3 regions of the Microbacterium aureliae genome follow, and region 3 is predicted to be linked to each of the others. Evidence: predicted binding sites of a transcription regulator. Region 3 holds the regulator's gene; each other region holds the start of a gene.
What was found. Region 3 encodes LexA, which represses DNA repair genes until DNA is damaged. Its sites were predicted from a motif close to TCGAACANNTGTTCGA; they were not measured.
Positions count from the first base shown of each region.

Region 1: ACYVF4_RS06665 (intein-containing Rv2578c family radical SAM protein) is a predicted target of LexA. The motif match lies at 4,527-4,542, and genes of this name have one in related genera.
Region 2: ACYVF4_RS05445 (HNH endonuclease signature motif containing protein) is a predicted target of LexA. The motif match lies at 4,632-4,647, and genes of this name have one in related genera.

Region 1 covers NZ_BAAGWW010000002.1:143,571-150,308, forward strand. The annotation lists gene ACYVF4_RS06645 (ECF transporter S component) at 117-647, shown strand; gene ACYVF4_RS06650 (ABC transporter ATP-binding protein) at 668-2,386, shown strand; gene ACYVF4_RS06655 (energy-coupling factor transporter transmembrane component T family protein) at 2,383-3,216, shown strand; gene ACYVF4_RS06660 (acyl-CoA dehydrogenase family protein) at 3,218-4,381, opposite strand; gene ACYVF4_RS06665 (intein-containing Rv2578c family radical SAM protein) at 4,552-6,642, shown strand; gene ACYVF4_RS06670 (hypothetical protein) at 6,658-6,738, shown strand, end outside.
Region 2 covers NZ_BAAGWW010000001.1:1,116,769-1,123,506, reverse strand. The annotation lists gene ACYVF4_RS05465 (FAD-dependent oxidoreductase) at 1-320, shown strand, start outside; gene ACYVF4_RS05460 (DUF7800 domain-containing protein) at 339-2,012, opposite strand; gene ACYVF4_RS05455 (hypothetical protein) at 2,073-2,774, opposite strand; gene ACYVF4_RS05450 (hypothetical protein) at 2,848-3,096, opposite strand; gene ACYVF4_RS05445 (HNH endonuclease signature motif containing protein) at 3,210-4,610, opposite strand; gene ACYVF4_RS05440 (aminotransferase class I/II-fold pyridoxal phosphate-dependent enzyme) at 4,743-5,930, shown strand; gene ACYVF4_RS05435 (YajQ family cyclic di-GMP-binding protein) at 5,917-6,405, opposite strand; gene ACYVF4_RS05430 (sugar ABC transporter substrate-binding protein) at 6,650-6,738, shown strand, end outside.
Region 3 covers NZ_BAAGWW010000002.1:1,289,238-1,295,975, reverse strand. The annotation lists gene ACYVF4_RS12080 (SseB family protein) at 1-292, opposite strand, end outside; gene priA (bifunctional 1-(5-phosphoribosyl)-5-((5-phosphoribosylamino)methylideneamino)imidazole-4-carboxamide isomerase/phosphoribosylanthranilate isomerase PriA) at 276-1,022, opposite strand; gene hisH (imidazole glycerol phosphate synthase subunit HisH) at 1,077-1,727, opposite strand; gene hisB (imidazoleglycerol-phosphate dehydratase HisB) at 1,724-2,332, opposite strand; gene ACYVF4_RS12060 (histidinol-phosphate transaminase) at 2,329-3,414, opposite strand; gene ACYVF4_RS12055 (LysM peptidoglycan-binding domain-containing protein) at 3,479-3,862, opposite strand; gene lexA (transcriptional repressor LexA) at 4,139-4,804, shown strand; gene metE (5-methyltetrahydropteroyltriglutamate--homocysteine S-methyltransferase) at 4,871-6,738, opposite strand, start outside.

The DNA of each region.
Region 1 (6,738 bases), 1.1 Mb from region 3:
CGTCGGCGCGCAACGAATGCAAACGTAACTCACAGGTTCCGTTCAGTGAACCGACGATTTGTGAGAATCGCATGAGAGCACTCGCTAGCATTGGGCGTGTGGCGCACGCATCGCGATTGAGCACGAGCATTCTGCTCACCTGCGCGGCGATCGGGGTTGCGACGGGGATTCTGCAGGCGGCCGCCGGCGCGATCAGCCTGCCCGTGTCGGCCACCGTCCCGGTCGTCTACGGGCTGGTCCTCGGCATCCATGTCATGCCCGGTGTCATCGCGCAGGAACTGCTCCGCACGCCATGGGTCGCGCTCATCACCCACCTCGTCGCCGCGCTCGTCGCGAGCGCGGTCGTCCCCCTCTGGATCGGCCGGTACGTCGGTACCGCACTCCTCATCGGGGCGCTGCAGGAGGGGGTCGCGGCGCTCGTCCGGTATCGCCGGTGGGAGCCGTGGCGTTTCTTCGTCTCGGCGGTGATCGTCGGCGTCGTCATCGCCGTGGCGATCTGGATCGCCGCGGACGTCGGCAAGTTCGCCGTGTGGGGGCAGGTGGTCTACGTGGCGCTGTTCCTCGCCGGCCCGGTCCTGTGGACGGCCGTCGGTCTGGGCGTCGGCGCGGCGCTGCGGCGGGCGGGGGTCCCCCGCCGTCGCCGCTGACCCCCGTAGCGTGGGGTACCGTGACCGATGATCCCGCGCTGCTCGTCGCGCGCGACGTGTCGATCACGCACGACGGCGCCCCCGCCGCCTCGCCCCGTGCGGTGTCGCTGTCGGTGGCTCCCGGCGAGGTGGTGCTGCTTCTCGGGCCGAGCGGCTCGGGCAAGTCGACCTTCACGCTCGCGACGAACGGCCTGATCCCCCGGTCGGTCCTTGCGGACGTCGCAGGGACCCTCACCGTCGGCGGCGCGGACGCCGCGACGGCGACGGTCGCCGAGCTCAGCACCCGCGTCGGCATGGTCTTCCAGGATCCCGACGCGCAGCTGGTGACCGGCACCCTGCTCGACGAGGTGGCCTTCGGCCCCGAGAATCTGCGGATGCCGGTGGCCGAGGTGCTCGGGCGCGCCGAGGCGGCGCTGACCGAGGTGGGCCTGTGGTCGCGGCGGCGCGAGAACCCCGACCGGCTGTCCGGCGGCGGCCGCCAGCGGCTCGCGATCGCGTGCGCCCTTGCGATGGGATCGCCGCTGCTGGTGCTGGATGAGCCCACCGCGAACCTCGACCCCCGCGGCGTCGAGGACGTCTACCGCGCGCTGCGGGCCGTCGTGGCAGCCGGGGATCGCGGCATCCTGCTGGTCGAACACGATCTCGACGAGGCGGTCGAGCTCGTCGACCGGGTCGTCGTGCTCGACGCCACCGGCGCCGCGGTGCTCGACGGGACCGTCGACGAGATCGTTCGCGGCGAGGCCGAGCGCCTGCTCGAGCTCGGCGTGTGGCTGCCGGTGACGACGCTCGCCGCGCTGCGGCTGCGACGCGCCGGCTTCCGCCTCGACCCCCTGCCGCTGCGCGGCGACGAGCTCCGCGCGGCGCTGCAGGACGAGCCGCCCCCCGCGGGCCTCGTCCGCCCGCATCCGCCGACGCCCCGGGTGCCGGGCGAGCGGCTCATCGACGTGGCGGGGCTCACCGTCCGCCGCGGCGGGCGGAACGTGCTCGACGACGTCGGCTTCACGGTCACCCGCGGCGAGATCGCGGCGGTGGTGGGGGCCAACGGCGCGGGCAAGACGACGCTGCTGCAGGCCGTCGGCGGGGTCCGCCGCCCGCCGCGCGGCAGCGTGCGGATCGCGGGGCGGGACGTCTCGCGCCTGCCGGAGCGCGCCCTCGCCGACACCGTCGGCTTCGTCTTCCAGAACCCGGAGCACCAGTTCATCGCCCACACGGTCTTCGACGAGCTCGCCCACGGGCTGCGCCTGCGCCACGTACCCGACGCGCAGGTGCGGCGACGCACGACCGAGCTGCTCGAGCGGTTCGGGCTCGACGGGGCCGCACACCGGCATCCGTTCACCCTCTCGGGCGGGCAGAAGCGGCGCCTGTCGGTCGCGACGGCGCTCGTCACCGGGGCCGAGATCCTGCTGCTGGACGAACCGACCTTCGGCCAGGATCGCGAGCGGGCCGAGGAGCTGCTGGCGCTGCTTCATGAGCTGAACGACTCGGGGACGACGATCGTCCTCGTCACCCACGACATGCAGCTCGTCGCCGATCATGCCGACCGCGTGATCGTGCTGACCGACGGTCGGATCGACGGCGACGGCGGGGTGCGTGAGGTGCTCGCGGACGACGCGCTGCTCGACCGCGCGGGGCTCCGGCCGCCGCCGCTCCGGCGGGCGCTGCGCGGAGTCACCGCCCACCCCGTGATCGCCGACGCGGTGCGACTGACCGACCTGCCCGTCGCCGGAGGGGGCGCATGACCGGGCCGGTGCTGTCGACTCAGGCCGCCCGCGCGCGCGTGGACCCGTACGCCGAGCGGGTGGCCGCCTCGCCCCTGCGCTTCCTCTACGGCCTGAATCCGCTGGCCAAGCTGCTCGCGCCGGTCCCCGCCATGACGCTCGTGGCCGTCACGCGGGATCTCGCGACACCGGCGGCCTTCCTGGGACTGGCCGCGGCGCTGCTGCTCGTCGGCGTCAGCTTCACGCCGAGACTCGTCGCGGTGCTGCTCGCCGGCATCCCGCTGACGGTCGCCGCGGTCGGCGTCGGGTTCTCGCTGTGGGTGGATGCCGGGGCGGTCGACCATACGGCGGAGCTCTGGCGCATCGGATCCTGGGTGCTGTACGCAGGCGCCCTCGAGGTCGGGTTCGCCACGGGGCTCCGCATCGCCGCGATCATCGCGCTCGCCCTGATCGTGGGCCTGTCGACGACCGGACCCGACCTCGTGCGGGCGGGCGTCCAGCAGCTGCGGGTGCCGTACCGCATCGGATACACCGCACTGGCGGCTTTCCGCTTCGTGCCGCGGTTCGGGCACGAGCTCGAGGTGATCCGCCACGCCCACCGGGTGCGGGGCGCGCGCCGCGGGCGGGGCCCCTTCGCCGCCGTCGCCCGGTGGTCGGGGTACGCCGTCCCGCTGCTGGCGGGCGCCATCCGCCACGCCGAGCGGGTCGCCCTCGCGATGGACGCGCGCGCGTTCGGCGCCTACCCCGACCGGACCGAGCGCCACGTGGTCCCGTGGCGGACCCGCGACACGGTGTTCACCGCGACCTTCGTCGCGGCATCCGTCGCCCTCTTCTGGGTGTTCGCGGTGTGAGCTACTTCTTGCCGGCCAGCTGCCGCCCGACGATCTCGCGCATGATCTCGTTCGTGCCGCCGTAGATGCGGTGGACGCGGGCGTCGAGGAACGCCCGTGCGATCGGGTACTCGGTGATGTAGCCGTAGCCGCCGAAGAGCTGCACGCAGGTGTCGAGCACCTCCCACTCGCGCTCGGTCGCCCAGAACTTCACCTTCGCGGCCTCTTCGGCCGTGAGCTTGCCGTCCTTGTAGGCCAGCAGCGCGCGGTCGAGGTACGCCCACAGCGCGTCGACGGTCACCGCGACGTCGGCGAGCTTGAAGCGGCTGTTCTGGAAGTCGATGATGCGCTCGCCGAACGCCTCGCGGTCCTTCGTGTAGACGAGGGTCCAGTCCAGCGCCGCCTGCGCGGCGGCCGCCCCGGCGACGCCGATCGACAGGCGCTCGAGGGGCAGGTTCATCATGAGCTGCACGAAGCCCATGCCCTCTCGGCCGCTGATGAGGTTCTCTTCGGGGACGAACACGTCGCTGAACGACAGCTCGGCGGTGTCGTGCCCCTGGAAGCCCATCTTGTGCAGCTTCTTGCCGTGGTCGAACCCCTCGGAGCCGCTCTCGATCAGCAGCAGGCTGAAGGCGTCGGGACGCGTGCCCTCGCCCGTCTTGACGAAGGTGACGACCACGTCGGCGGTCTTGCCCGACGAGATGAACGTCTTCGCGCCGTTGACGAGGTAGCCGCCGTCGACCTTCTTGGCCGTCGTCTTGATGCCCCGCAGGTCGCTGCCCGCGCCAGGCTCGGTCATCGCCAGGGCGCCGAGGATCTCGCCGGTGGCCATGCCCGGCAGCCACTTCTGCTTCTGCTCCTGGGTGCCCATGTGGACGAGGTAGGGGATGGCGAGGTCGTCCTGGATGCCGAATGCCCCGGCCAGGGATCCGGCGCCGGCGGCGATGACCTCTTCCATCACCACGGTGCGGAACCGGTAGTCCTGCAGCATGCCGGCGCCGCCGAACTCCTCGGGGACCGAGAGCCCGATGATGCCCGCATCACCGGCTGCCCGCATGGTCGCGCGGTCGATCTCGCCGTCGGCATCCCACTGCTCTCGCTTGGCGTTCGTGACGTAGCGCTTGCAGAATTCCCGGACGACGTCCCGGAACGCCTCGTGGTCCTCGTCGTAGATGTCGCGTTCCATGGCGCCCCTCCGTTGTGGCATCAGATGTCACTGACCATGGTACGCAGTTCCACGATGTCGGTGCAGGACCAACGACCCTCCGCTCGGCGACGGGGAAGGGAGGGGGTCTCGTGCGAAGGTGTGCGCGCTACTCCTTGACAGATGTTCGTGCTTATGTTCGACTGATCGGCATGCGGTGGCGGGGACAGCAGCTGGGTCAGGCGGATGCCGCGGCCCTGCCCGGCCTCGAGAGCCTCAACTCACTGGTGCGGTCGGTGACGACCCCCGAGTTCGCCGACGTGACGTTCCACGAGGTGCTGTGCAAGTCCGCACTGAATCACGTGCCGTCCTCGTCGGCGATGCCGTTCAACTGGACGATCAATCCGTATCGAGGATGCACTCATGCCTGCAGCTACTGCCTGGCACCCGAGACGCTCGTGCTCCTGGCGGACGGTCGATCCCGGCCGATCGGCGAGCTCGCGGTCGGCGACGAGATCATCGGCACGGACCTCCGAGGCGCCTACCGCCGATATGTGAGGACCCAGGTCCGAGCGCGCTGGACGACGCGCAAGCGCGCATACCGTGTGACGCTCGCGGACGGAACCGAAATCGTGGCCAGTGGCGACCATCGGTTCCTCACCGAACGCGGATGGAAGCACGTGACCGGGGCCATGCAGGGCCGGGAGCAGCGACCCTATCTGACGACGAACAACCGACTTCAGGGGTTCGGCATGGGCGGACCGGCGAAGTCGGTCGACGCAACCGGCGTGGACTTCCGCCGCGGGTATCTGGCCGGCATGATCCGCGGCGACGGGATGATCTTCCACCGCACCTACGTCGACGCCGACCGCGTTCGAAGCATCCACCGATTCCGGCTGGCGCTGGCAGACGTCGAGGCGCTCGAACGCACGCGCGTCCTCCTCCGGGACGAAGGAGTGGCCACCCAGGTCCGGTCCTTCATGACCGCCATGGCGACCCGCCGCGCGATGACCGCCATCCAGACAGCACGGCACGCCGACGTCGCCCGCATCGAGGAGCTGATCGCGAGTCCGGAGAATCCCTCGGACCAATGGTTCGCAGGGTTCCTGTCGGGGATCTTCGACGCAGAGGGATCGCACTCTCGCGGCATCCTCCGGATATCGAACAAGGACGCTGACCTCCTCGATCACATCCAAGAAGGACTGTCGCGATTCGATGTCGGACACGTGCGCGAACCCGCGAGTCCGAACGGGGTGGTGAGCATTCGCGTCACCGGTGGGCTCGGAGCACGCCAGCGTCTGTTCCGTCTCATCGAACCCGCGATCACGCGGAAGCTCGAGCTCGCCGGCGCAGCCGTGAAGACCTACGGTGATCTCGGCGTGACCAGCGTCGAGGACCTCGGGTACGAGATCGAGATGGTCGACATCACGACGGGCACGGGTGACTTCATCGCGAACGGCGTCATCAGCCACAACTGCTTCGCTCGGGGCACGCACGAGTACCTCGAACTCGACGCCGGGCGGGACTTCGACACCCAGGTCATCGTGAAGATCAACGTCGAGGACGTGCTGCGCAAGGAGCTCGCGCGCGGCAGCTGGCAGCGGGAGTCGGTCGCCCTCGGCACAAACACCGACCCCTATCAGCGAGCCGAAGGCCGCTACCGGCTGATGCCGGGGATCATCGGCGCGCTCACCGAGTCCGGCACGCCCTTCTCGGTGCTCACCAAGGGAACGCTGCTGCGGCGGGATCTTCCCCTGCTGCGCGAGGCGTCGGCATCCGTACCCCTGTCGCTGGCGATGTCGATCGCCGTCTTCGACGACGAGCTGCAGAGGCTCGTCGAGCCCGGAACGCCGTCCGCCGCCGCGCGCCTCGAGACGGTGCGCGCGGCGACCGAGGCCGGCTTCCGGGTGACGGTGTTCCTGATGCCCGTCTTGCCCCACCTGACCGACTCGATCGCCGCCCTCGATCACGCCCTCTCGAGCATCAGGGATGCCGGTGCGGTGCGCGTGATCTACGGCGCGCTGCATCTTCGCCCCGGCGCGAAGCAGTGGTTCTTCACGTGGCTCGAGCAGCACCGCCCGGACCTGGTGTCGGCGTACCGGGGACTGTATCCGGGAGCTGCGGCGACCGCCCCGAAGGGCTATCGGTCGTGGCTCGCCAAACGGGTACGGCCGCTGCTGCGCGTCCACCGGCTCGATGGCCGGGAAGAGGACGAACCCGTCCGCGGTCCGGCACGCGCCGCGACGCCCGGGCCGGTCGTGACGACAACGCTCGGGCGGCAGACGGTGAACGCGCTGTTCTGATGACAGGATGAACCCGTGGGTGACGGCGCGGTCGATGAGCTGCGGATGCTTCGCGCCCGCGCGTATGGTCCGGATGCCGACATCCTCGACGACGCC
Region 2 (6,738 bases), on a different contig from region 3:
ACTCCAACGAGCGCGTCCCCGGCGTCTACGCCACCGGCTGGATCAAGCGGGGTCCGGTCGGCCTCATCGGCCACACCAAGTCCGACGCCATGGAGACGATCCGCCACCTCATCAACGACCAGGGCTCTTGGTGGCACCCGGTGGACCCGTCCGAGGCCGCGATCCCGGCGCTGCTGGCAGAGCGCGGCGTGCGATGGACCGACCTCGAGGGCTGGCACCGGCTCGACCAGCACGAGGTCGCTCTGGGCGCCCCGCACGAGCGCGCCCGCATCAAGGTCGTCCCGCGCGACGAGATGGTGGCCATCTCGCGCGGCGAGTGAGCCGCGGCGGGCGAGCGCTCAGCTGCTCCCGCGCGGTGCGATGACCACGCGCGAGACCTCTTCCATGCGCGGATGCCGTTCGTCGCCGTCCTCGATGACGCCCCGGTGCCACGTGAGCTGAAGGCCGCCGGCGGTGTCCTGCAGGACCGACAGGTTGTTGTCGAACCAGGGACCCTTCGTCGTCGACCAGTCGAACGGCGGGTCGGGAACCTTCGCGGAGCGCGCGACGACGGCTCCGATGGGACGGGCCAGGCCGTAGGACATCACCACCGAGAACCACCGCATGATGCGGGGGAGCGGGTTGCGGACGGGGGAGCAGACCGCCTGGATGATGCGTGATCCGTGATCGCGGTCCACCTCGGCGATGTACGAGAAGTGGACGTCGCCGGACAGGATCGTCAACGTGTCGGGGGGCGTGCCGCGGGCGCCGTCGGCGATGTCGGTGAGCAGCCGGGCGAGCGCGTGGAAGCTGTTCTGCCACGCCGCCCAGTGCTCGAGGTCGACCATCTGACGCAGCCGCTCGCCGATGCGCGCGGCCGTGCGTCCCCACGCGCCCTGCGAGATCGCCTCATCCCACGACTCCACGTGGTGCAGCCCGATCGGCAGCAGATAGGGCAGCGACGTCGCCACGAGCAGGTGGCGCACGCCGCCCTGCAGCTGCTCGTCCAGCCAGGCCCATTCGGTGGCATCGACGAGCGCGCGCGCCTGCGGGTCCAGATCGCGCGCGGCTCTGGAGTCGACCACCGCCAGGCGGATGTCGCCGAAGTCCCGGCGGTAGCTGAAGCGGTAGGTCGTCGGCTCCCGGTCGACGCGGTCGGCGAGCGCGTCGAGCGCCTCGCTGACGTCGGGCTCGGCGGCTGCGCCGGGCTCGCCCTCGCCGTGGCCGGCGGCGATGCGCTGCCAGATCTCGTCGGCGGCGCGCTCGGCGGGAGAGAGGTTGCCGACGTGCTGGTACACCCAGTACGAGGCGAGGCCCGCCACGATCCGGCCGTGCCACCATGACGTGGATTCCATCTGCCTCTTCCAGTCCAGCGAGGCGTTCCAGTCGTCGCGGATGTCGTGGTCGTCGAAGATCATGGTGCTCGGCACCGTCGACAGCAGCCAGCGGTTGATGTCGTCCGACCACGCCAGCTTGTACAGGTGCGCGTACTCCTCGTAGTCCTTCAGCTCCTTGCCCGGGGGCTCGTCGAGGCTGCGGCGCGAGCGGATGAAGTCCTGCATGGGCTCGGTGGTGAGATCGGCGTACACCTGATCGCCCAGCAGCAGGATCAGATCGGGACGCAGTGCGGGGTCCTCGGCCATCGCGAGGGCGAACGTGCGCATCGCGTCGACGCCGTGCAGCCGGTTGCCCGGGGCGTCGTGGTCGACGCTGGTGCGGCACGAGCCCCACGCCATGCGCAGGCGGCGATCGCGCGCCGGCGTGGCGATCACGGGCGCCGGCAGGGCCGCATCCTCGGGCCACACCTTCGTGCCGTCGACGTGGACCTCGTAGGGCAGCACGGCCCCCGCCTCGAGTCCGTCGACGTCGACGAGGGCGTAGTGGTGCCCGTGGACGAGAAAGCTGCGGGCCTGCCACCGCCGGCCGTCGGCGTGCACGCTGACCACGGCATCCGCGTCCGTCTCGACCCACACGGTGGCGCACACCTCGTCGGTGTAGCGGAGCATGGGTCCGAGGACCAGCCGAGACGACATGCGTCCATGTCTAGCGCTCCCCGGCGCAACCCGCCACGAGGTGACGTGCCGCGCCGGGGATCAGTGACGAACGCGCCAGAAGCGCGGACGCTCCGGGCTACGTCGCCGCGGCCGGTAATTTCGCCACGCGGTCCGGAAGGTCCAGTAGCCATAGGTGACCGAGGCCCCCGTGGTGAGGACGGCGAGCGTCACCCCGACGGCGATCGCCGCGGGCATCGCCGCGCTCAGGGCGTACGTCAGCGAGCCGCCGAAGAGCCCGAGCACGGCGGCGTTGACGAACATGATGAGGATGGCGGAGCTGCCGAAGAGGTGGCTGAAGGACCGGCGCCTGAGAAAGGAGTAGGTCCGCTCGAGGCCCGTCTGATCGTCGGCCACAGAGGCGAGGAAGATGTCCTCGACGGCAGGGTCGAGGTCGGCGTAGGCGCCGCGCAGCCGGTTCATCGCGACGACGTACATCATGTCCTCCTCGGCGACGTTGCTCACGCGCGTCTGCGTCATGAAGCCGACGACGACGAGGAAGGCCAGGATGCCGAGCGCCGCGGGGGCGAACCACTCGCCGAAGCCGGACGCCTGGCCGAGGATGCTGATCGTCACGAGGCCCGCCGAGACGAGCGTGAGGTAGATCGTGATGCGTGTGAGCACCTCGCTCTGAGCGGTGCCGCGCGCGGCGAGCAGTCCCCAGTGCTCGGTGGCGAGGATCTGGGCGCGACGGCCCAGGGCTGCGTCGCCGGGCGCAGCGGCGCTGGTGGCTTCGGGTGCCATGGCGCTCATTCTGGCCGTCGGCGCGGGCGCGCGCCAGACGCGGCGCGCCGAAGGCGGAAGGGCGGGCGAACCGTCAGTACATGAGGTCGTCGTAGACGCTGTCGCCGGGCTCGATGCTGGGCGGGTTGAGCTGCCACTCGCGGACCTGCTCCTCGGACCGCTCCAGCACCTCGAACCTCACGCCGACATAGGGCGTGATGAGCACGGCGATGTTCGACCTGCCGACGGTGTCGAAGTGCACGAAACCCGCGCCCTGCTGGACGGCCTCGAGGATGAGGCGCTTCAGTTCGCCGACGTCCTGCGCCGGATCGAGGATGAACATCTGTCCATCCACTCGCGCTCTTACCACTTCCATGGGGCGCCTCTCGGGTGGGGTGCCTCCACGGTACGGCAGGTTCGCTAGGAGACCTAGCGATCACCCAGGATCGTCGCGTGTCAGAAGGGGGCGGGGTCGAACTCGGCGTCGGTGGCGAAGTGGACGGCGCTGGTGGGGTGCGAGGGGTACCGGCTGCCGGTGGGGCTGGTCCACTCCAGGATCCCGCCCGGCTTCTGCTTCACGGTCCACGGGGTGTGGTGCTTGAGGGTGTGATGCCTCCGGCAGAGGTGGGCGAGGTTGCCGATCTCGGTGGGGCCGCCATGGGCCCAGTCCACGGTGTGGTCGATGTCGCTGCGTGCGGTGGCCAGCCGGCATCCGGGGAACCGGCAGTGCTGGTCGCGGACGGCGAGGTGGCGGCGCATCTGTGCGGTGGGGTCGTGCCGGTCGACGGCGAGGACGGCGCCCGAGATCGGGTGGGTGAGGATGCGGTCCCATCCGGGCGCGCCGGCGGCGAGCTGCCGGGCGGTGTCGGGGCTGATGGGTCCGTACCCGGCGAGGGTGATGGCGTCGAACGGGTCGTCGAGCGGGGAGTCGATGAGGGCGAGGGCGGGCACGGTGACCTGCACGGTCGCACGGATCGCGGCGAGCCCGGTGGGGGTGGTGCCGATGTGCGCGGTGGGGTCGGTGGCCAGCAGCATGTCGGCGATGAGGTCGGCGCGGATCTGGTCCATGCTCCGCCGCGACGCGGCGAGCTGGTCGGCGTGCTCCCGCAGTCGGACCGCCTCCCTGTGCGCGGCATCCGTTCCCGCCTGTTTCGCGACGCGTTCGGCGTCGGTCGCGGCGGTCCTCGCCGCCCGGAGCGCCTCGGCATCGGCCGCGGCGACGTCGCGGGCCATTCGGGTGGCGCGGTCGTGGATGCCGTGGACGACGACCGACGCGGTGGTGACCTGCAGCACGGACATGCCGTCGTCGAGGTCGTGGACCTGCACGGTCCGGGTGAGGGCGGCGGCCGCATGGCGTTCCCTCACGGTCTCGTTCAGGAACCACTGTGCGCGACGCCGTGCGACCGGACGCAGCCGCGATGCGGACTCCGCCTGTGCGTAGGGCAGCACGCTGGCCTCGTACTCCGCCCGCAGCTCGGGCTCTGCGATCCGCGCCCCGGCCTCGACGATGATGCGGGCATGGGCCAGCGAGATCCGGCCCGCCCGCAGCAGGCGCGCCGTCTCGGGGAAGCGGGTCACCATGCGCTCGGCATCCCCGATCTGACGCTGCACCGTCCGGTCCGACACACGCAGCGCCGCTGCGATGTCGGCCGCGACCGACCGGTGGGCGAGCTCGGCATCCGACCGGGTGTCCGCCGCGGCGGCCCAGTCCGCGGCGATCACCCCGGCCTGCGCGAACAGCTGCGCCTCGGCCGCCTGCAGCGACGCGATCCGGGCCCGCACGTCCACCAGCCGGTCGACGACCGGACGCAACCGCTCCGCGGCCACGTCGGCCGGATTCGCAGCGGTCTTCGTCATGCACACAGCCTGCCATGATCCTCGGACATCCATTCGAATGCCGGTGCCGGCGGACCTCTTGACGCGGCAGGAGCGCGCTGGGAGGCTGAGCGCGTCACGCGGGTGGGGCGCGGGGGAACGAAGGTGGATGCGATGGTGATCTCGAGCCGTGCCGCCCGCGCGAAGTCCGCGGTCGATGTCGTCACGACCTTCTTCGGCCGTATCCAGGCGATCTCGGATGATCCGGACGCCCTGGACTTCACCTTCGGCAATCCGCACGAGATGGCGCTGCCCGGCCTGCCCGCGGCGCTGCGCGCGAACAGCGAGCCGCGGTCGGTGGACTGGTTCGCCTACAAGACCAGCGAGCGGCCCGCGCAGGAGGCCGTCGCCGCAGGCCTCGTCGCCGAGCTCGGCGCGCCCTTCGAGCCCGAGGACATCGCGATGACGCAGGGCGCCTTCGGCGCGATCGCGCTCGCGTTCGCGCTGCTCGCCGACGCCGGCGACGAGGTCGTCATCCCGGTGCCCGGATGGTTCTGCTACGAGCCGATGCTGCATGCCATGAACCTGCTGCCGGTCCGCGCCGAGCTCGAGCCGCGCACGTTCGACCTGGACGTCGACGCGATCGCCCGCGCGATCACGCCCCGCACCCGGATCGTCGTCGTCAACTCACCCGCCAACCCCACCGGCAGGATCTACCCGGCCTCGACGTGGGAGCAGCTCGCAGGGGTTCTCGAGGACGCTTCGCGGCGCCACGGCAGGCGGATCTGGATCCTCTCGGACGAGCCGTATCGCCGCATCCGGTTCGACGACATCGGATTCGACAGCCCCGCGACGACGTACCCGTGGACGGTCATCGACTACAGCTACGGCAAGGTGCTGCTCGCCCCGGGCCAGCGACTGGGCTACCTGGCCCTGTCACCGCTGCTGCCCCGCCGCGATCGGGAGGAGCTCTGCGAGGCGCTCATGCCGACGGGCCTGGCGATCGGGTGGGGATTCCCGGATGCCGTCATGCAGTACTCCGTGCCGCAGCTGGAATCCGTCTCGATCGACATCGGCGAACTCACCCGCAAGCGCGACCGGCTGGTGGACGCCCTCACCGCCGCCGGAGTCGACGTCACGCGCCCCGAGGGCACCTTCTACCTGTGGGGCCGCGCGCCGGGCGGCGACGCGGCCGGCTTCTGCGACGACCTCGCCGCGCGGGGCGTCTACGTCATGCCCGGCACGCTGTTCGACCGGCCGGAGCACTTCCGCATCTCGCTGACGGCGACGATGGACACGATCGGACGCGCGTTGCCGTCGCTGGTGGAGGCGGCGACGCGAGCCCGCGTCAGCGGTAGTTGACGAACTGCAGGTCGACGTCGAGGTCGGCGGCCTTGAGCAGGCGCTGCACCTCCTGCAGGTCGTCCCGCGACTTCGACTGCACGCGCAGCTCGTCGCCCTGGATCTGGGACTTCACCGACTTCGGTCCCTCGTCGCGGATGATCTTCGAGATCCTCTTGGCGTTCTCGGACGAGATGCCGTCCTTGATCGTCGAGACGATGCGGAACTCCTTGCCGCTGGCCGTCGGCTCGCCCGACTCGAGGCTCTTCAGCGAGATGCCGCGCTTGATGAGCTTGGACTGGAAGACGTCCAGCACCGCCTTGGCCCGCTCCTCGGAGTTGGCCTTGATCAGCACGGCCTCGCCGGACCACTCGATCGAGGCCCCGGTCCCCTTGAAGTCGTAGCGCTGCTCGACCTCTTTTCGCGCCTGGTTCAGCGCGTTGTCGGCCTCCTGGTGGTCAACCTTGCTCACGATGTCGAACGACGAATCAGCCATGGCGGGAAGTCTAGCGAGGTGGATGCCGTCGCACCCGTCGCCGGAAAGAGCCGGGCTGCAAGCGGTTTCAGCATCCGTCAAAAGTCACGGCCTGATATCGAACACCAGAGAGTGTTTGCGAGATCGGGCTCGGTGACGTAGAAATGTAAGCGCTTGCAGAATCTGCTGCAGGTCAGAAGGACGGACTTCTACGAGCCGCGGGGCCGAGAGTCCGCAACCAGGTACTCAAGAGAGGCACACACCAATGAAGGTGAACAAGAGGAGCATCGTCGGCTTCGCCGCGATCGCCGCGGTTTCCGCGCTCGCTCTTACCGGTTGCGCCGGTGGCGGCGA
Region 3 (6,738 bases):
TCACGATCGACAGCTCCTGCGTCTTGTCGACGGTCAGCCCGCTGGGAGCGGTGCCCTCGTCCCCCCGCTCGGCGACGAGGGGGATCAGCAGCCGGGCGGCTCGATACGCGTCGACCACGGCGTCCTGACCGCCGTCGCCTGCCCGGAACGCCGTCAGCGCGGCGAGGAGGGCGGGATCGGCCGAGCCGTCGTCACCCGTGTGCGGGTTGGCGTGGAAACGGCGGCCCTCCCAGGGCACGCCCGCGGAGTCGGCGGGAGTCTGCCCGGCGGAAGGATCAGTATCCGGCGACATCCAGCGCCTCGGCCAGCGTGAACGCGCCGGCGTAGAGCGCCTTGCCCATGATCGCGCCCTCGACGCCCAGCGGCACGAGTTCGCGGAGCGCCGCGATGTCGTCCAGGCTCGAGATGCCGCCCGAGGCCACGACGGGCTTCGGCGTGCGCGAGGTCACCTCGCGCAGCAGATCGAGGTTCGGTCCCTTGAGCGTGCCGTCCTTGGTGACGTCGGTGACGACGTAGCGGCTGCAGCCGGCGGCCTCGAGCCGCTGGAGGACGGTCCACAGATCGCCGCCCTCCTGCGTCCAGCCGCGCGCGGCGAGGGTCGTCCCGCGCACGTCCAGGCCGACCGCGACGAGATCGCCGTAGCGGCCGATGACGTCCGCCGCCCACTCGGGGTTCTCGAGCGCCGCCGTGCCGAGGTTGATGCGGGCGGCCCCCGACTCCAGCGCCGCCTCGAGCGAACGGTCGTCGCGGATGCCGCCCGAGAGCTCGACCTGGACGCCTTTGACCTGCTTGATGACCTTGCGCAGCAGACCTGCGTTGCTGCCGCGTCCGAACGCGGCGTCGAGGTCGACCAGGTGGATCCAGTCGGCGCCCTGTCGCGCCCACTCCAGCGCCGCGTCGACGGGGTCGCCGTAGTTGGTCTCGGTGCCGGCCTCTCCCTGCGTGAGGCGGACGGCCTTGCCGCCGGCCACGTCGACGGCCGGAAGCAGGGTCAATGTGGGCGTGGACGCGAAATCGTTCATGGCTCCTCGTGCGGGAAGATCACGGAAGCGGACGCTCCCGCGGTTGGCACGATCTCAGAGAGTAGCCCCGCTGAGCCCGTCTATCCAATTGGCGAGCAGACGGATGCCGGCCTCCCCCGATTTCTCGGGATGGAACTGTGTCGCCGACAGCGGCCCGTTCTCGACCGCCGCGAGGAACGGCCGGCCGTAGGTGCACCACGTCAGCACCGGCTCGGGGAAGGGCGGCTGCACGTCCAGCGACCAGTGCTGGGCGCCGTAGGAGTGGACGAAGTAGAACCGCTCGTCCTCGATGCCGGCGAACAGGCGGGACCCGGCGCCGGCCTCCACGGTGTTCCAGCCCATGTGCGGCAGGACCGGCGCTTCGAGCTGGGTCACGGCCCCTGGCCACTCCCCCATGCCCTGCGTGTCCACGCCGCGCTCGACACCGTGCTCGAACAGGATCTGCATGCCGACGCAGATCCCCAGGACCGGCCTGCCGCCGGCGAGACGGCGGCCGATGAGCTCGTCGCCGCGGCTGGCCCGCAGCGCCTGCATGACGGCCTCGAACGCCCCCACGCCGGGCACGACGAGGCCGGCGGCGGCGAGGATCAGCTCGCGGTCGTCGGTCAGGCGGGCATCCGCCCCCGCCGCGGCGAGAGCCTTGACCGCCGAGTGCACATTGCCCGACCCGTAGTCCAGGACCGCGACCAGCGGCTTCGAGCTCACAGGGCGCCCTTGGTGCTCGGGATCCCCTCGACGAACGGGTCGAGGGCCTTGGCCTGTCGGAACGCGCGCGCGAACGCCTTGTACTGCGCCTCGGCGATGTGGTGCGGATCACGCCCGCCGAGCACGCGGACGTGGACGGTGAGCGCCGCCTGGAATGAGATGGCCTCGAAGGTGTGCCGCACGAGGCTGCCGGTGAAGTGCCCGCCGATGAGGTGCTGCTCGAAGCCCTCGGGCTCGCCGGTGTGGACGAGATAGGGGCGACCGCTGATGTCGATGACCGCCTGCGCGAGAGCTTCGTCCAGCGGGACGAGCGCGTCGCCGTAGCGCGAGATGCCGGACTTGTCGCCGAGTGCCTGACGGATGGCCTGGCCCAGGACGATCGAGATGTCCTCGACGGTGTGGTGGGCGTCGATGTGCGTGTCGCCGCTGGCCCGCACCGTCAGGTCGGTGAGCGAGTGCTTGGCGAACGCGGTCAGCATGTGGTCGAAGAACGGCACGCTGGTGTCGATGCGGTTGCGCCCGGTGCCGTCGAGATCCAGTTCGAGCTCGACCGTGGACTCGCTCGTGGCACGGCGGACGGACGCGGTGCGGTGCGCTTCGGTCATGCGTGCGAGTCTATCGAGGCGAGGGCGTCGAGGAACGCCGTCGTCTCGGCCTCGGTCCCCGCCGACACGCGCAGGTGGTGCGGGATGCCGACGTCGCGGATTAGCACGCCGCGGTCGTACAGGGCCTGCCACGTGCGTGCGGGGTCGTCGACGTCGCCGAACAGCACGAAGTTCGCCCACGACTCGTAGGGGGCGTATCCGAGAGCCTCGAGCGTCGCCGAGATCCGGTCGCGCTGGGCGACGATCTCGTCGACCATCCCGAGCATCGTGGGGGCGTGCGCGAGGGCGGCCACCGCCGCCGCCTGCGTCAGCGCGCTCAGGTGGTACGGCAGCCGCACGAGGCGGAGCGCATCGATGAACGCCGGGTCGGCGGCGAGATAGCCCACGCGTGCGCCGGCGAAGGCGAAGGCCTTGCTCATGGTGCGCGAGACCACGAGACGCTCGCGGCCGGGAAGCAGGGTCAGGGCGGACTGCTGGTCGTGGGGCGCGAACTCCTGGTACGCCTCATCGACGATGACGATGCCGGGTGTGGCCTCGTAGACCGCTTCGATGGTCTCGAGCGACATCGGGGTGCCGGTGGGATTGTTGGGCGTGCAGAGGAACACCACGTCCGGACGTGCGCGCGAGATCTGCTCGGCGGCGCTGTCGGGGTCCACCGTGAAGTCCGACCCGCGTGTGCCCTCGACCCACGTGGCACCCGTGCCGCGGGTCAGCAGCGGATACATCGAGTAGGTGGGGGTGAAGCCGAAGGCGGTGCGGCCGGGGCCCGCGAACGCCTGCAGGATGTGCTGCAGCACCTCGTTCGAGCCGTTCGCCGCCCAGATCTGGTCGCGGGACAGGCCGTGCCCGAGATAGTCGGCGAAGGCCTCGCGCAGCGGGGTGAACTCGCGGTCGGGGTAGCGGTTGACGTCGCGAAGGGCCCGCGCGATCGCGTCGAGGATGTCGTCGGCGACGTCCTGCGGGACCGGGTGGGTGTTCTCGTTGACGTTGAGCGCCACCGGCAGGGGCGCCTGCGGGGCGCCGTACGGCGTGCGACCCCGAAGATCGTCGCGAAGCGGAAGGTCGTCGAGTCGAGCGCTCATCCCCACCATCGTAGAGCCCGGGCCGCGGGCTCCGCCTCGGAGGACGTCCCGGGCCCGAGCGTCGTCAGCGGGACGGCGCGTACTCGGCGGGGATCGCCAGCGACTGCCCCGACTGCAGTGCCGCACCGTGCAGCGCGTTGAGGTCGGCGATCGCCGCGACGACGTCACGCGGGTCCGCCTCGGGCGCGAGGGACTGGGCGATCGACCACAGCGAATCGCCGGGTTCGACGGTGACGGTCGCGAACGACCCCGCCGGAGCGCCGTCCTCGCGCCCGGCCAGCGCCGCGCCGCCGCTCAGCACAGCGGCGGCCAGCAGGGACGCGGCAGGCAGCGCGGCGAGGAACGCCAGCACGCGGCGACCGCGCACGGTCAGCCGGAGTCGGGTGCGGGCCGGGGCGGGGAAGCCCATCTGTGCGAAGCCCATGTCGGTGACGCTCAGTGCGGTCATGTCTCCTCCTGTGGGGAAGAGTTCGCATCCGCCGATCGGCCGGGACCAGCGGATGCGAACCTCTCTTCCGAAGCTATCTTCGATATAGTCAGGTGTCAAGCGACGAATCGGGAAGCCGACCGTCGAAGCGACACGCGGGCGATGGTGCCTCCGGCGCTCCGGCGGACGGGATACCGTTTCGATAGCGACAGCCCACCATGGGCCTCCGACATTCGAAGACCGCTGCCGACGCAGGCGCGAGACAGGAGCCGACATGAGCGAGAATGCAGGTCCCCGATGAGCGAGAAGCCGCAGACGCGTCGCCGCAAGAGCCTCAGCGACAAGCAGCTGGCGATCCTCGAGGTGATCCAGCGCTCGATCGCCCGCCACGGCTATCCGCCGAGCATGCGCGAGATCGGGGATGCCGTGGGCCTGAAGTCCCTGTCGAGCGTGACCCATCAGCTCAACCAGCTCGAGCTCAGCGGCTACCTGCGTCGGGACCCGGGCAAGACGCGCGCCATGGAGGTGCTGATCGATCTGCCCGGGAGCGCCGGCGAGAATCCCGCCGACGAGGCGCCCGCCGTCGGCGATGCCGCGCTCGTCCCGCTCGTCGGCCGCATCGCCGCCGGCGTGCCGATCACCGCCGACCAGCAGGTCGAGGAGATCTTCCCCCTGCCCCGCCAGCTGGTGGGCAAGGGCGAGCTGTTCATGCTGAAGGTCAGCGGCGAGTCCATGATCGACGCCGCCATATGCGACGGCGACTGGGTCGTCGTCCGCTCCCAGGCCACCGCCGACAACGGCGAGATCGTCGCGGCGATGCTCGACGGCGAGGCCACGGTGAAGACCTTCCGGCAGCGGGACGGGCACACGTGGCTGCTGCCCCGCAACTCGGCCTTCGAGCCGATCCTCGGCGACGACGCCGTCGTGCTCGGCAAGGTCGTCGCCGTCCTGCGCGCGGTCTGAACGGACCGGCCGGGACCCGCGTGGCGGACCCCGGCCGGCGAGTCGGCCGGGGGCCCGGCCGGCGGCTCAGCCGGCGAACGACGCCGCGGCGGCCCGTGCGGTCGCGGTGGCGGCCACGAGGTTCCGCAGCGATGCGACCGTCTCGTCGTACCCGCGTGTCTTCAGCCCGCAGTCCGGGTTCACCCATACCTGCGCGAGCGGAAGCGCCGCGACGGCGCGGTCGAGCAGCGCCGCGATCTCGGCCTCGTCGGGGACGCGGGGCGAGTGGATGTCCCACACCCCGGGTCCGACCGCCGTGGGGAAACCCGAGGCGGCGATGTCGTCTATCACGTCGCCGCGGCTGCGCGCGGCCTCGATCGAGGTGACGTCGGCGTCCAGGCCCGCGATCGCGTCGATGACGGTGTCGAACTCCGAGTAGCACAGGTGGGTGTGGATCTGCGTCGCCGGCGTGGCCCCGGCCGTGGCGAGACGGAACGCGCCGACCGACCACGCCAGGTAGTCCTCGTGGGCATCCTGCCGCAGCGGCAGCAGCTCGCGCAGCGCCGGCTCGTCCACCTGGATGATCCCGATCCCCGCCGTCTCGAGGTCGGCAATCTCGTCACGCAGCGCGAGCGCGACCTGCGCGGCGGTGTCGGCGAGCGGCTGGTCGTCGCGGACGAACGACCACGCCAGGATGGTGACCGGCCCCGTGAGCATGCCCTTGACGGGCTTGGGGGTGAGCGACTGCGCGAATCGCGCCCAGTCCACGGTGATGGGGGCAGGGCGCGAGACGTCGCCCCACAGCAGCGACGGTCGCGTCGCACGCGAGCCGTAGGACTGCACCCAGCCATTGCGGGTCACGGCGAAGCCGTCCAGGTGCTCGGCGAAGTACTGCACCATGTCGTTGCGCTCGGGCTCGCCGTGGACCAGCACGTCCAGGCCGAGGTCCTCCTGCAGCGACACCACTCGGCGGATCTCGTCCCGTAGGAAGCCGTCGTACTCCCCCGCCGTCAGGTCGCCGCGCACGTGCGCGGCGCGGGCGCGGCGGATCTCGGCGGTCTGCGGGAACGAGCCGATCGTCGTCGTGGGCAGCAGCGGCAGATCCCGGGCGGCCTGCTGCGCGGCGCGGCGCACGGCCGCGTCGCCCCGCTGCCGGTCGGCGTCCGAGAGTGCGGCGGTCCGCTCGCGCACCGCCGGCACGCGGACGCCGGCCGCGCTCTGGCGGTCCGCGATCGCCGCCCCGGCCTCGGCCGCCTCTGCGGCGATGGCGTCGCGGCCGTCGGCCAGGCCGCGCGCGAGGATCGCGATCTCCGAGACCTTCTGATCCGCGAAGGCCAGCCACGAGCGCAGCCGCGGCGCGAGGTCCGGTTCGTCGTCGGCGTCGTGCGGCACGTGCTGCAGCGAGGTCGAGGTGCCCGCCGCCACGTGCGCGGCGCCGAGTTCGCGCGCATGGGTCAGCGACCGCCACGCCCGGTCCAGATCGGCGCGCCAGATGTTGCGCCCGTCGATGACCCCCGCCACCAGGACCTTGTCGCCCAGACCGTCGACGGCCGGCGGCACGTCGGCGCGATGGAGATCGAGGGCGATCCCCTCGATGTCCGTCGAGGCGAGTGCCTGCCACGCCTTGTCGGACACGCGGCCGTATCCGGCGGCGACCAGGATCGCGGGGCGGTCCGAGGCGGCCGACAGGGACGCGTACGCCCGCCGGGCGGCGTCGGCGAGATCCCCGGGCGCGGCGGCGAGGTTCTCGGACACCAGCGCCGGCTCGTCCAGCTGCACCCACTGCGCGCCCGCCTGCCGCAGTGCGCTCAGGATCTGGGTGTATACGGCGACCACGTCGTCCAGGCGGGTCAGCGGATCGAAGCCGTCGGGCGCGGCATCCGTCGCCTTCGCCAGGGCGAGCAGCGTCACCGGACCGACGAGGACCGGGCGGACGACCACGCCGTCGGCGAGCG